DNA from 4 places in the Paenibacillus sp. GCM10027628 genome. Region 1 is predicted to be linked to each of the others. Evidence: riboswitches for the same ligand, from Rfam matches in the RefSeq annotation. Region 1 holds a riboswitch; each other region holds the start of a gene.
What was found. A riboswitch is a leader RNA that binds a small molecule or an ion and turns the genes downstream of it on or off. The one in region 1 is predicted to bind cyclic di-GMP.
Positions count from the first base shown of each region.

Region 2: another riboswitch for cyclic di-GMP. It lies ahead of ACFQZT_RS08135 (putative bifunctional diguanylate cyclase/phosphodiesterase); the one in region 1 lies ahead of ACFQZT_RS16125 (EAL domain-containing protein).
Region 3: another riboswitch for cyclic di-GMP. It lies ahead of ACFQZT_RS01265 (putative motility protein); the one in region 1 lies ahead of ACFQZT_RS16125 (EAL domain-containing protein).
Region 4: another riboswitch for cyclic di-GMP. It lies ahead of ACFQZT_RS22440 (GspE/PulE family protein); the one in region 1 lies ahead of ACFQZT_RS16125 (EAL domain-containing protein).

Region 1 is NZ_JBHTHA010000017.1:121,268-124,385, reverse strand. Features, by position in the region: gene ACFQZT_RS16135 (MFS transporter) at 1-424, shown strand, start outside; gene ACFQZT_RS16130 (C39 family peptidase) at 531-1,220, opposite strand; cyclic di-GMP riboswitch class I at 1,345-1,430, shown strand; gene ACFQZT_RS16125 (EAL domain-containing protein) at 1,511-3,118, shown strand, end outside.
Region 2 is NZ_JBHTHA010000004.1:75,154-78,271, forward strand. Features, by position in the region: gene ACFQZT_RS08135 (putative bifunctional diguanylate cyclase/phosphodiesterase) at 192-1,739, opposite strand; cyclic di-GMP riboswitch class I at 1,872-1,959, opposite strand; gene ilvA (threonine ammonia-lyase IlvA) at 2,031-3,118, opposite strand, start outside.
Region 3 is NZ_JBHTHA010000002.1:1,300-4,417, reverse strand. Features, by position in the region: gene pyrF (orotidine-5'-phosphate decarboxylase) at 1-597, shown strand, start outside; gene pyrE (orotate phosphoribosyltransferase) at 833-1,474, shown strand; cyclic di-GMP riboswitch class I at 1,566-1,652, shown strand; gene ACFQZT_RS01265 (putative motility protein) at 1,673-1,882, shown strand; gene ACFQZT_RS01260 (LysR family transcriptional regulator) at 1,931-2,815, opposite strand; gene dapA (4-hydroxy-tetrahydrodipicolinate synthase) at 2,932-3,118, shown strand, end outside.
Region 4 is NZ_JBHTHA010000035.1:12,591-15,708, reverse strand. Features, by position in the region: gene ACFQZT_RS22450 (hypothetical protein) at 1-63, shown strand, start outside; gene ACFQZT_RS22445 (hypothetical protein) at 60-1,223, shown strand; cyclic di-GMP riboswitch class I at 1,433-1,528, shown strand; gene ACFQZT_RS22440 (GspE/PulE family protein) at 1,575-3,118, shown strand, end outside.

The DNA of each region.
Region 1 (3,118 bases):
ACAAAATGCGGTTGCGATTAGTGTAGATCGTAAATACATCGGGGTTAGCTCCTCCATTGTCGGCTTCTGGCGCAGTATTGGCGGGGTGCTCGGGGCTTCAATAATGGCAACTGTTGTGAACAACAACTACAAGAGCCTGATCCAATCCGGTGCTGAAGATCATCATATGCCGCTTGATCAGTTGGCGACCCTGGGGAATCCGGATCAATTAATCCGCGCCGGCGCGCAGCTGCCTAAAGATACATTGGATTTTATGCGAGACACTCTTGGAACGGCCATTAATCATGGCTTCATCCTTTGCATCGTGTTCGGAGTGATTGGCTTATCAGCCGCTTTCATAGCGGGTCCGCTCCGCTTCGTGGCGCCTGTTCAAGGCGCAGACGCACAGCCAAAGGAAGAAAGTACGGTCCCGCATACGGTCTAATCTTCCCCTCCCGGAGACGGAGCGAATAAGTCACCTCAACTCATACTCAAAAAAGCCCCTTGCGCCATTGCTCATAACAGCAATGCTGCGGGGGCTTTACTTCATTTTATGGATGATAATTTTCTGTAACAGTAATGGCTTGCGAACCCATGGCCTCCCATACCGTCTTAAAGCCCCAGAGGTTGTACGTTTCTTGCTCGCCTGTCATCGGATCGTTCAGGTAGGCGTGATCATCGTCCCACCCTGTCAGGAGCAGGGCGTGTTCCGGATCGTACCAATCGATCAGAGTGCCATCGGCATCCTGCCATTCATCCTCCAAAAAGGGGGAATCCATATGTTCGGTAGCCCATACCATGACAGGTCGCCCCGACTTCACGGTTTCAAGCAAATCGTCCAGCGACGAGCCTGTGATGTCCTTGATTTGCCCAGGCAGGTAATGATTCAGTGTATCGGCGACTGGTTTATGGTAGATCCCAAAACCTACCCCGAACGGATCGCCAACGAATACCTGTTCAGGATTCGCCCCTACCCAAGCGCCGTCATCGTTGACCTGGGGAAGCTCACCTTTGGGCAGCGCTTTGGCCACTTCCTCTTTAGTAACGGTAACTCCGGCCCAATTCAGCAGCATGGTAGCGGCTACGGCCTCGCAGCCGTTCGGCAATTCGGGAAGTTGAGAGAGAGCCGCCACGTCAGGAATTTGATAGTGATGGGGATCTTCATCGGAATAAGTCATATTTGGCTGAGTCAGAAATAAAACAGCAAAGATAATCAAAATTGAGGTGAATTTCCCTTTCACGCGTTTCGCCCCCATCTATGATTTTTACTATTATAGTAGTTGACGCTATCAAACTTGGCATGATATAAATTATGTAGGTAAAAAGTCCTATATAAACATCGTTGTTACATATATTACTTCCATAAAGAGATAAAGGCAAACTTGACGAAAGTCAAGGACGCAAAACTAGAGGGGCTACACGATTCACTCGTATGCCAGCCAGTTTCCGCTTTAGGTCGATTAAGAAACCTTAAGCAAGGTTTCTTTTTTTCTTCTTATGGATGGCCTACCAACACTCGAGGTGCAGCAACATGATAACTTTTGCAACGTCAATCGTGCTCTATATCATTCCTATTGTTTTGTTGTTGCATATGGCGGTAGAGGTATATCAAAGAAATCCCTACGGCGGTTTGAATAAAATCGCTTCTACTTTTTTCGTGCTGACTGTGGTTCTGATTGTAAGCAATTTCGTGGTACGTATCGTTCCTCCGGTGTACGAGAGCCGGGTCATCCTTTGGCTTTACTATTTTCCGGCTTTTATACTAATGTCAGTGGCGCTTCATTTTTGTATAAGAATGACGGGGAGGTTCCAGTCCCTGCCCAAATGGCTGCTGCTTGTGATTTGTTACGGACCCGTGGCTTTAGGAAGCATGCTTTTCTTTCCTTTATCCTGGATATCGGTTGAGATCATCGAGAGCGTTACTTGGAAGTATGAGAGGAATAGCAAGGCACTCGAACTGATAATGCTTGGAAGCAGCTTATATACAACGGTGACCGGCCTATTGCTGGTTGCTGCCGGTTTTCACTATGTGAAAACATACGATTTGAATTTGAAAAGAAAGCAAATCCGCACGATTTTTCTAGGGTCACTGGCGGCTAACATCTGGCAGCTGCTTTTTTTCTTTTATCAACGACTTCCCTTTTTACCGGCATATGTTCACTATCCGGACTTGGGCTTATTCTCTTTTCTTTGGTTTGCCTGGTTTCTAAAGAAGGCGATGACCAAGTATGACTTTTTGCCATCCATTGACCGCAACTATCAGCAGCTTTACGATTTATCGCCCTTGTCCATTCTTGTGATTAATCAGGACGGCATGATCAAAGATTTGAATCCGCAAGCGGCGCAGCTCTTGGAACGATCGCCGAGCGAATTGCTGGGGCTGCATATCGAACAAATTCTGGCGGCCGAAGCAGGGAACTCGGCAACGGGTCTATTTTGTAACGAAATAACGCAATGGGTTCTTCAAGGGAAATATGCCCTTGTAACTAGCAGCGGGAAGGTTAAGCATGTAAAGGTAGAAATCCAGCATATGGAATCCCAAGGCGATCTGTTGTACTATATCGTGCTGACCGATACCACTCAAAAAAAAGCGGCGGAAGAAAGAGTAAGCATCCTTGCCTATTTCGATACCGTAACAGGCATCGGGAACCGCTTGCAGTATATAAATCAAATGAATACCTTACTCACACAGGGGGATCCGCCCCCTTTTGCCATTATGCTGGTAAAGGTGGAGGATTGCAATCCCACGAATGACATAACGGAACCTGATGCGGGAAATAGGAAGCTGCAGCATATAGCTGATCGGCTAAGGAAGTATGCACCGGAAAGCGCACTTATAACGAGGTCGGGCTGTGATGAATTTGCTTTGATATTGCCAGATATCGTTGAAACATATTCACTTGCCACGTTGGCCGGTTATCTAATCACTAACTTGGAAGAACCCATGATCTCAGCCAGTGTGGGCATTTGCACGTATCCGGAACATGGATTGCAGGCAGAGGAACTTCAGCAGGCTGCCGAATTGGCTATGTATCAGGCGAAAAAGCAAGGGATGAATCAGATCGTTGTCTATGAGAAATCCAATCAAAATGTGAAACAAGATGCATCTATTAAAAATTTCGAAATTCGAAAAGCGCTG
Region 2 (3,118 bases), on a different contig from region 1:
CCACGATAAACGAAATTATGTAAGACCTTGCATGTACAATTGTAACATTAAAAGGCCTAGGAGAAAAGTAGGTTCCCCTAGGAATATCATAATTCGTGACGTCATACAAGCCGGCATATTTCGTTTGTCATTCTCAACAATATAGGTTCCAAGCACCAAGTATTTATTATACTACCTGTGGTCAATAAAATCTACGTGGCCACTTGGACGACATTTTCTTTCATTAGCTTTAGGAACTCCGTAGGATGTAAAGGTCCGCCGAACAGTTCCCCTTGTACTTCCGTGCACTGCAAATGCTGCAAATGCTCCAATTGCGCTTTCGTTTCAACACCTTTGGCGATCAGATTCAGCCCCAAACGATGGGCCATTCGAATAATGGCCGCAGCTAACGCCTGATTCTCGTCATCGTCGGGAAGATCCCTCACCAACGCGCTATCGAGCTTCACGCTGTCCATCGGCATTCCCTCCATACCGGAACGCGTAAACAATCCGATGCACAAATCGTCCATTGCAACGCGGACTCCCAGTGCTTTTAATTGCCTTAGCTTCTCCCCCGCCTCTTGAACGCTGGAAGTAGAAATACTTTCTGTCAGATCGATTTCAACACGTTTTGGGTCCATACCCGTTTCTTTCAAAATGGCATCCAGCTTATCGATAAGAAACGGATCTTCGAATTGAACAGAAGTGATGCCGACTGTCAATCGGAGCGGCGGATAGCCGGAATCCTGCCAGCTTCTCACCTGCATGCAGGCGTTGCGCAGCATCCAATGGCCTATAGGGATCATAAGGCCGGTTTCGTCAGCGATCTTTCTCCAATTCAGACCGTATACAGATTGAGGCCCCCCCTTGCTCCAAGAAAGTACGGCCTCCACGCCTTTTAGTTCTCTTGTTGCCAATTCATATTGAGGCTGATACCGCAATTCAAAATGTTCATGCTGCAGCGATAACCGCAGCTCTTTTTCCAAATATGCTTTGCCTGCCAGCATTGCATCGATATCTGAGGCGTAGAATTGGAAGTGATTGTGCCCCCGCTCCTTTGCCGCGTACATCGCTTCATCCGCCCGTTCCATGAGCTGCTCCGGCGTATCGCCGTCCATCGGATATAAGGCAATCCCCATACTCGCTGTCACCGATACAGGCGTACCCTCGAGAATAAAAGGCTCCTCCAACTCCGCTTGAATGCGGGCCGCTACAACTCTAACATCTTCGGGCTTCGCCATATATTCCAGCAAAATGGTGAATTCGTCCCCGCCTTGCCGAAACACCGTGTCAGCTCCCCGTAAGCAGCTTACCAAGCGCTGGCCCGCCTGCCGGATCAATTGATCGCCGCAAGCATGACCCAGAGTATCGTTCACGCCTTTGAAGCGGTCCATATCCAGGAACATCACCGCCACCAGCTGCTCGCGACGCTTTGCTTGCAGCAGTGCGCGTTCCAGACGATCCTGGAACAGCCGACGGTTCGGCAAGCCGGTCAAGGCGTCATGGTAGGCCATATGTGTCATTTCATTCATTTGCTCTTCAACCTGCTGCTTTGTTTTCAATAACAAACGCACGCGAAAAGCAATGAGCAAGCAAATGACGACTTGAACCGTTAGCGCGATCAGCACACGAGGTTGAAATGAAAATGAAGCGGCTGCAAGCAGATTAACCGTCAACAAACAGACGCTAAATAAGCCGATATATGCCCAAACATATACTTTCATATGCTGCGCCCATTTTGAAGACTTTATGCCCTTCATGCTTGGATCCTCCTAAATTTAGTAAAACTTTCTCGTAAGCATTGGCTGCGTTTTCAACAAGCCAAAATAAAAAGCTATTCCGAAGCGGAATAGCCGTTAGGTGTACTAGCTGCATAGGTAGAATTGTGACCTCTCGGCAGCCCAGCCATCATAGTTGCAAAGCAACGTTAGATCTGAGGCTTTGCGCCCTTATCTTTCGACAAGTTTGCCTTTTGAGAAATATGGATATGGAAATTTTTGTAGCTCATTTACTATAGCATATTCATAGGTGGTTGGCTAATAGATTCTAGTTTAAATCAACAAATTAAATAGCTTCGGATCCTTATTAATTTCGATGTAACCATAATCTTTTCGAGAGAGACGTTCGATCAGCCCGTCGTAGTCGTCCTTGTTTTTGAGCTCGATTCCGACCAGTGCCGGAGCGTCGTCCCGGTTATTTTTCTTCGTGTACTCGAATCGGGTGATATCGTCGGTCGGCCCCAACACTTCCTCGAGAAATTCACGCAAAGCCCCTGCCCGCTGAGGGAAATTGAGGATAAAATAGTGCTTCAACCCTTCATAGATAAGCGATCTCTCTTTGATCACCTGCATCCGCTCGATATCGTTGTTGCCGCCGCTAATGATGCAGACCACATTCTTGCCGCGTATTTGCTCCCGATAGGCATCCAGCGCCGCAACCGGCAAAGCGCCTGCAGGCTCGATGACGATGGCATTGTTGTTATACAGTTCAAGAATCGTGGTGCACTCCTTGCCGGAAGGAATGACTACAATATCCTCAAGCGCGTCTTTGCAAATGTCAAAAGTGAGCTGGCCCACTTGCTTCACAGCCGCACCGTCGACGAACTTGTCGATCGTGGACAATGTTACAACATGTCCCTGGCGAAGCGATTCGGACATGCTGTCGGCCCCCTCGGGCTCAGCGCCAACGATTCGCGTTTGCGGGGAAACGCTCTTTACAAACGTAGATACACCCGCTACCAGACCGCCGCCGCCAATCGTCGCGAAGATATAGTCCGGGCTCTCGGGCATTTGATTCATAATCTCAAGCCCTACGGTGCCTTGGCCGGCAATCGTGCGAACATCGTCAAACGGATGAATGAACACTTTGTTTTCCTTTTCGCAATAAGCTTTGGCTTGCGCCGAGGAGTCGTCGAACGTATCACCTGTCAGGATCACCTCGACAAACGAGCCTCCGAACAGCTTCACCTGGGATATTTTTTGACGGGGCGTCGTGGTCGGCATAAAAATTTTGCCCTCGATACCGAGCTGCTTACAGGAGTAAGCCACACCCTGCGCGTGATTCCCCGCGCTTGCGCAAACAACGCCCGCCTCGCGCTCTTCCGGAGATAAGCTTTGAATCACATTGTAAGCTCCGCGAA
Region 3 (3,118 bases), on a different contig from region 1:
CTGTTTTATGCTGCAGGTCCGGGTTTTGTAGCCAGCCTTAAGGACCGCGGCTACAAGGTGTTCCTGGATGTCAAGATGCATGACATCCCCAACACAGTGCGAGGCGGCTCAGAGAGCGTGACTCGCCTTGGGGTTGATTTGTTCAACGTCCATGCTGCCGGAGGCAAGCAGATGATGGAATCGGCCATGGAGGGCGTCGACAAGGCGCTCGCCCCTGGAGCAAGACGCCCGATCGTCATCGGCGTCACGCAGCTTACCAGCACCAGCCAGCAGGTGCTGAACGACGAGATCGGCCTGACCGGATCGGTCGAGCAGGCCGTCATTCGTTACGCCCAGCTCGCGCATGCCGCGGGGCTCAACGGGGTTGTCGCGTCACCGCTTGAGGTGACGCAGATCAAGGCGGCGTGCGGTGGCGCGTTCGTCACCGTTACGCCGGGCATTCGCCCTGCGGGCGCCGACGCGGGCGATCAGTCGCGCGTCATGACGCCGGCTGAGGCGTTCGCGCAGGGCACGGACTACGTCGTGATCGGCCGCCCGATTACTGGGGCAGCCGATCCGAGAGCGGCGATCGAATCGATCATCGATTCGATTTTATAAAACTTCACGGGTGAAGGCTTCCAAATACCATTTAGAAGGAATTTCTCCTTCTAAATGGGGCCTTCCCTCTTTTTATGCGCTTTTACAGGAAAAAACTGCCGCTAATTTGTCCGTTTCTGAAACCTGCAGTTTAATCTCGCACTCAGGATTTGAGTGTGAGTAAATTTAGCGCTTGATTTCATGGGCGCAACGTAAACCAGAGGCTGAAAACAAGGAAGGAACGGTGTCATTAATCATGAGCCAGCTTGAAACGATCGCACAGCACATCGCAGCATCTTTACTAGAAATCGAGGCGGTATCGCTACGCCCGCACCAACCGTTCACTTGGACATCCGGTCTGAAATCGCCGATTTACTGCGATAATCGACTGACGATGTCGCACCCGGCGATTCGTGAGGCTATTGCCGACGGCTTTGCTGCTTTAATCAAAGAAAAGTTCCCGGAAGCGGAAGTTGTCGCTGGCACAGCGACAGCCGGGATTCCACATGCAGCCTGGGTTGCACAGAAGCTAGGCCTACCCATGATCTACATTCGCGATAAAGCCAAAGGTCACGGCAAAGAGAACCTGATCGAAGGGACGGTCAAGCCAGGTCAAAAGGTTATCGTCATCGAAGACCTGATCTCTACTGGCGGATCTTCTTTGAAAGCGGCATTGGCCGTGAAGGAAGCGGGGGCAGTCGCTCTGGGCGTACTTGCGATTTTCTCCTATCAGCTTGACAAGGCTACACAAGCTTTTGAAGCGGCGGACATGCCGCTCCATACGCTATCCAACTACTCCAAGTTGCTTGAAGTTGCTCTGGAAAAAGGCAAGATCAAGGAAGAGGATCTCGATCTCCTCCATTCTTGGAGAGCGAATCCATCTGAATTCGGTGCGTAAGCAGCGTTAAATGGATCTATAGCCTGTGTCAAATATTGACGAAATAGGCTGTCATCCCTATACTAAAAGAGTGCTTAGGTACTGCCTAGCATCTGCGAAAAGGCAAATGACGCGAAAGCGACAGACGCAAAGCTACAGGGGCTAATCGGCTACGGCCGTACGCTTGCCAGCTACCGAACGGTGAGAGGAGGAGTGCTCGTGAATGTAAATGCTGCATTATCCGCGATAAACAGCGGCGATGCTTTGCAGCAAGCAGTCGGACTGCAGCTGTTTAGCAAGGCGAGCGACATGCAAGAAGCAGCGGCCAGCACGTTGATGCAGGATTTTACCAAATCCCAGCAGCAAGTGAACGCGGCAGCGTTATCGGCAGCACCGCATTTAGGGAAAAATCTTGACATCCGCATATAACGAATGAGAAAAAGAAGCTCCACCTTTTCGAAAAGGCGAGCTTCTTTTTTATTGTCTGATTTCGCTGTTTGTCAGCATAGCGATGAATGATTGCAGCGGTTGTGACATCCACTTTTTGGGGTGTAGCAGGAGTTGGAGATCGAAGCGCAGCGCCGGGTGGCTAAAAGGAATAATTGCAAGTTTGCCAAGTTCCAGCTCTGTTTCGACGGCGATACGGGGAAGTAGAGCAATACCAAGTCCTGTCATGACGCAGTGTTTGATCGTTTCCAAGTTGCCAAGTTCGAAACCGATTCGAAAGGGAACGGCGTTGTCTTTGAGCAATTTTTCAAACATATTCCGATAGATGCAGCTGCCTTCCGTGACGATGAATTCCGTATGCTGGAAGTCACTTAACTGCACGCCTGCTGCATGCACCAGAGGGTGATCTTTGGGGCCTACGAACACCAGCGGCTCATCCCTGATTTGAATGCAGTGAAGAAAAGAATCTGCCGGATAACGGTCGAGTAATAGGCCGATGTCGTAATCGCCTTCTTTTACCTTTGCTAATAAGGAGGATTCATTGTCGGGTAGAAGCTGGATATTGAGGTTGGGAAAGTGCTGTCTGATCTGTTGTAAATAAGGCGGCAAGTAGTACGCAGCGAGGGAATCTATCGTACCGATCGTAAGCGTGCCGCTAACCTGATGGGCGATCATTTCTTTGGACTGATCATAAAGCTCCAGCATTTGCACGGCCAGTTTCAACAAGCTTTCTCCAGGATGTGTTAACCGAAGCTGACGTCCAAATCTTTCGAAAAGAGGGACGCCGTATTCGCGTTCCAGCTTTTGAATCTGCATCGTGACGCTGGATTGCGCATAACCTAATTCTTCCGCTGCGCGGGTAAAGCTTTTTCGCTTGGCGACTTCCCGAAACGTTCGGAAATACGTAAGATCCATTTGGTGTCCTCGCACTATCAATATTTTTGATGACCGTTATCATTTATTATAGCTAACTGTGATGATAAGTTCCATGATAGAGTGTGAGTAAGGACAAATTTTGGCTGGTAGGGGAGATGGTTTATTTGTTGAGAGAAAATGACCTTCAAGGGGTATATGTGCCGATCATCACACCTTTTGATGAGGCGTATGAGGTGGATGCCGGTTCCTTTTACAAGCTGGCTTATCAATTGTTTCAAGACGAAGTGGACGGTCTAGTTATTAATGGTACTACTGGAGAATCGCCGACGATTACATCGGAGG
Region 4 (3,118 bases), on a different contig from region 1:
GGCAAGCCTGATTTTACAGGAAGCTTCGGCCAGGTATGGGATTTATGGAGATTTTATAAATGAAAGCTCTCCAAACCATTTTTTTGCTTTTTGTCGTAAGCCGCTTGATCATGTTCGGTTTCTTGTCGATCGGCCAACCCGATCAGATTCATTATGCCGATAACCAGCTGCAAGTGGATAATCCTGTTTTAGACCGCTTTATACTCTACGATTCCTATAATTATGCGCAGATCGCTACGGAAGGATATACAGAGGACCGATTAACCGCCTTTTTTCCGCTTTTTCCACTTATTGTCCGAGGATTTACCGCTGTTACCGGGATGGATGTTTATTGGGCCGGCTTTGTTCTATCCAACTTCTTTTTTGTATGCTCCTTGTGGCTGCTGTATCAACTTATGACAAAGAAAGGGCTTAGTGAGAGAGTAAAGATTCTGACACTCTCTGTGCTCGTTTGCTTTCCATCCTCTTATTTTTTCAGTGCCTTCTATACGGAAAGTTTCTTTCTGTTTCTGGCATTGCTCGCTTTCCGATTCTGGGGAAATAAAAAAAGAGAAGCCGCCTACTTCATCGGAGGACTGGCCGCCCTCACCAGAATCGTTGGAGTATGGATTCCTCTGGCTTTTTTTGCGGAAAGATGGATCAGACGGAAATTGGACGTTAAGGACTTTATCTGGGCGGCCTTGAGCAGTTTGATGTTTGCCGTCTATCCGGTTTATCTTTGGCTGACTAAAGGAGAGCCTTTGTTGTTTTTAAAAGTAATGGCTCCTGATTACGGACGTTATTCAGCTATTCCCTTTTCTCCTATTTATCAGGATATTGTAACTTCAATTCAAACAGGCAGGATTGAACCTATTATCATATTTCATATGCTATTGTTTTTGATCTTTATCAGCTATATGATTTCAACAATTCGGCAGCATAACGTTGTACCTTGGTCCGAGGTTATTTACACGTTCGGTTTAGTGCTGATGCCGCTATCTTCGACTTTGAACCGGGCAGTTCAGATCTCATCCCATGGATTTATGCGATATTTTTTAGCCATCTTCCCCCTTTTTATTTTCCTTGGGAAACATGTAGACCAAGTTTTGATACGCGCAGATAAGAATTCTGGTCATGCTCAATTCATCGTTTGGAAATCGGTTATCTATTTTGCTCTGTTCATTTGGGTATCCGTCTCTCTTTATGTTTGGTTAGTTTTGCGGTTTAAAGGGTTTGTTGCGTAATACGAAATGAATTTCTATTTCAAGCCCCTACTCTTGACCTACTCCGCTAGATGTATTACGACATATTTTTACACGGACACAACCGTAAATACCTAGGAAACAGGCAGTGCAAAATGATTAATTTGCGCTATCCCAAACTTGTGGCCGATTCTGTAGAATCGTAGTATATGAAGTTAACTTTTGTCTAAAATCGTCAATGAAGCCAATGGAACGAACAACGGCAAACCCGTTCGAAAGTCGGGGACGCAAAGCCACGGGTCTACACCATCTCGATCAAGCGATGGTACGATAGCCGGGTTGCTCAAAGCCAGTTGGCTTTTTGCTGTTCCAGGATGGCGAAAGGAGGTCCTTATGCGCGCTGGTGAACTTCTGGTCATGAATGGTCTGATAACGGAAGAGCAGCTCGGGCAAGCGCTCAAGGCACAGGCCCATACAACGAAAAAAATCGGGGAAATTTTAATCGAGCACGGGTTCATTAACGAACGGCAGCTGGTTGAAGTGTTGGAGTTTCAGTTGGGTATACCGGCCGTGAATTTAACGGATATCCACTACGATCTGGATGCCGTTAAGCTTGTCGATGAATCGATTGCTCGAAAGTACGGTCTGATCCCCATCGAGTGTAAAAACGGAAAACTTAAAATCGCCATGGCTGACCCGCTAAATGAAGGGGCGATTCAAGAAATTCAAATCCAAACCGGAATGATCGTTCAGCCATTTCTAGCTGCCCGCACTGAGGTAGAGGAAGGGATTATCCGGCAATACGGGCTGGCGGAAACGGTTCAAGTGCTGACCGTAATCCTAGGTTCAGCGATGGAGCAGAAGGCTGGCAGCATTCACCTCGATCCGCAGGAACAGGGGCTCATTGTGAAGTACCGGATCGGGGCCGAGCTGAAGACGCAGAGGACCATTCCTTCCGCCATGCGGGAGGCGCTGATCAACCGGATTAAGTACCAAGCCGGGTTAGATCCCGCCCAGCGTAGGCTGCCGCAGGAAGGCCATTTGGAAAGCAACATCCGCGGTGTTGCCGTGGAATGCCGCGTTTCCACTATGCCGACTATAAATGGTGAAAGTATTGTCATCCGGATCATGGACCCCTCGGCGAAACGGTTGAAGTTGACGGATCTTGCCCTCAGGGAAGACCATGCACAGCAGTTCGAACGTGTGCTTCGTCGTCCGGGCGGCGGGCTTGTCCTTATATCCGGGCCGTGCGGTAGCGGGAAAACGACTACGTTGTATGCGGCGTTGCATCATCTGATTAGGGAAGAACAGCGGATTGTGACTATAGAAGATCCCATGGAGCGTAGAATCTTGGGCACGACGCAGGTGGAGGTCAACGAACGGATCGGATTGACATTTGCCTCCGCATTACGGTCGGTGCTGCAGCAGGACCCGAATATCTTAATGATCGGAGACATCCGGGACGCGGAAACGGCCGAGATCGCTGTGCGTGCGGCGCTGTGCGGACGATTGGTGCTCGGGGCCGTACATGGCAGCCATGCGCTTCAAACGATCGACCGGCTGCGGGGCTGGGGCATTGACACGTACCGGTTGGCGTCATCTTTATCCTGCATCGTTTCCCAACGATTGGTACCGCGGATTTGCCACCAATGCCGCCAATCCGTAGCGGCTACCGATGAGGAAATTCGGCTATTTGAAGCCCATAGCTTGCTTGAAGATAATGACTCGAAGCAGTCCAAGGGGAATTTCCGTATGTTCGCGAAGGCGAAAATCGATGGGAAAATAACGGTGACCCGGGGTGCCGGATGCCGGTTATGCGACCAAACAGGGTTACAAGATTTTATTGCCATTCATGAGGTATTGGAAGTGAACGAGCCCCTGCGTCAGTTACTGCTCCAAACCCCATCGATGTCCGAGCTGGAACAGCATTTGGAAAA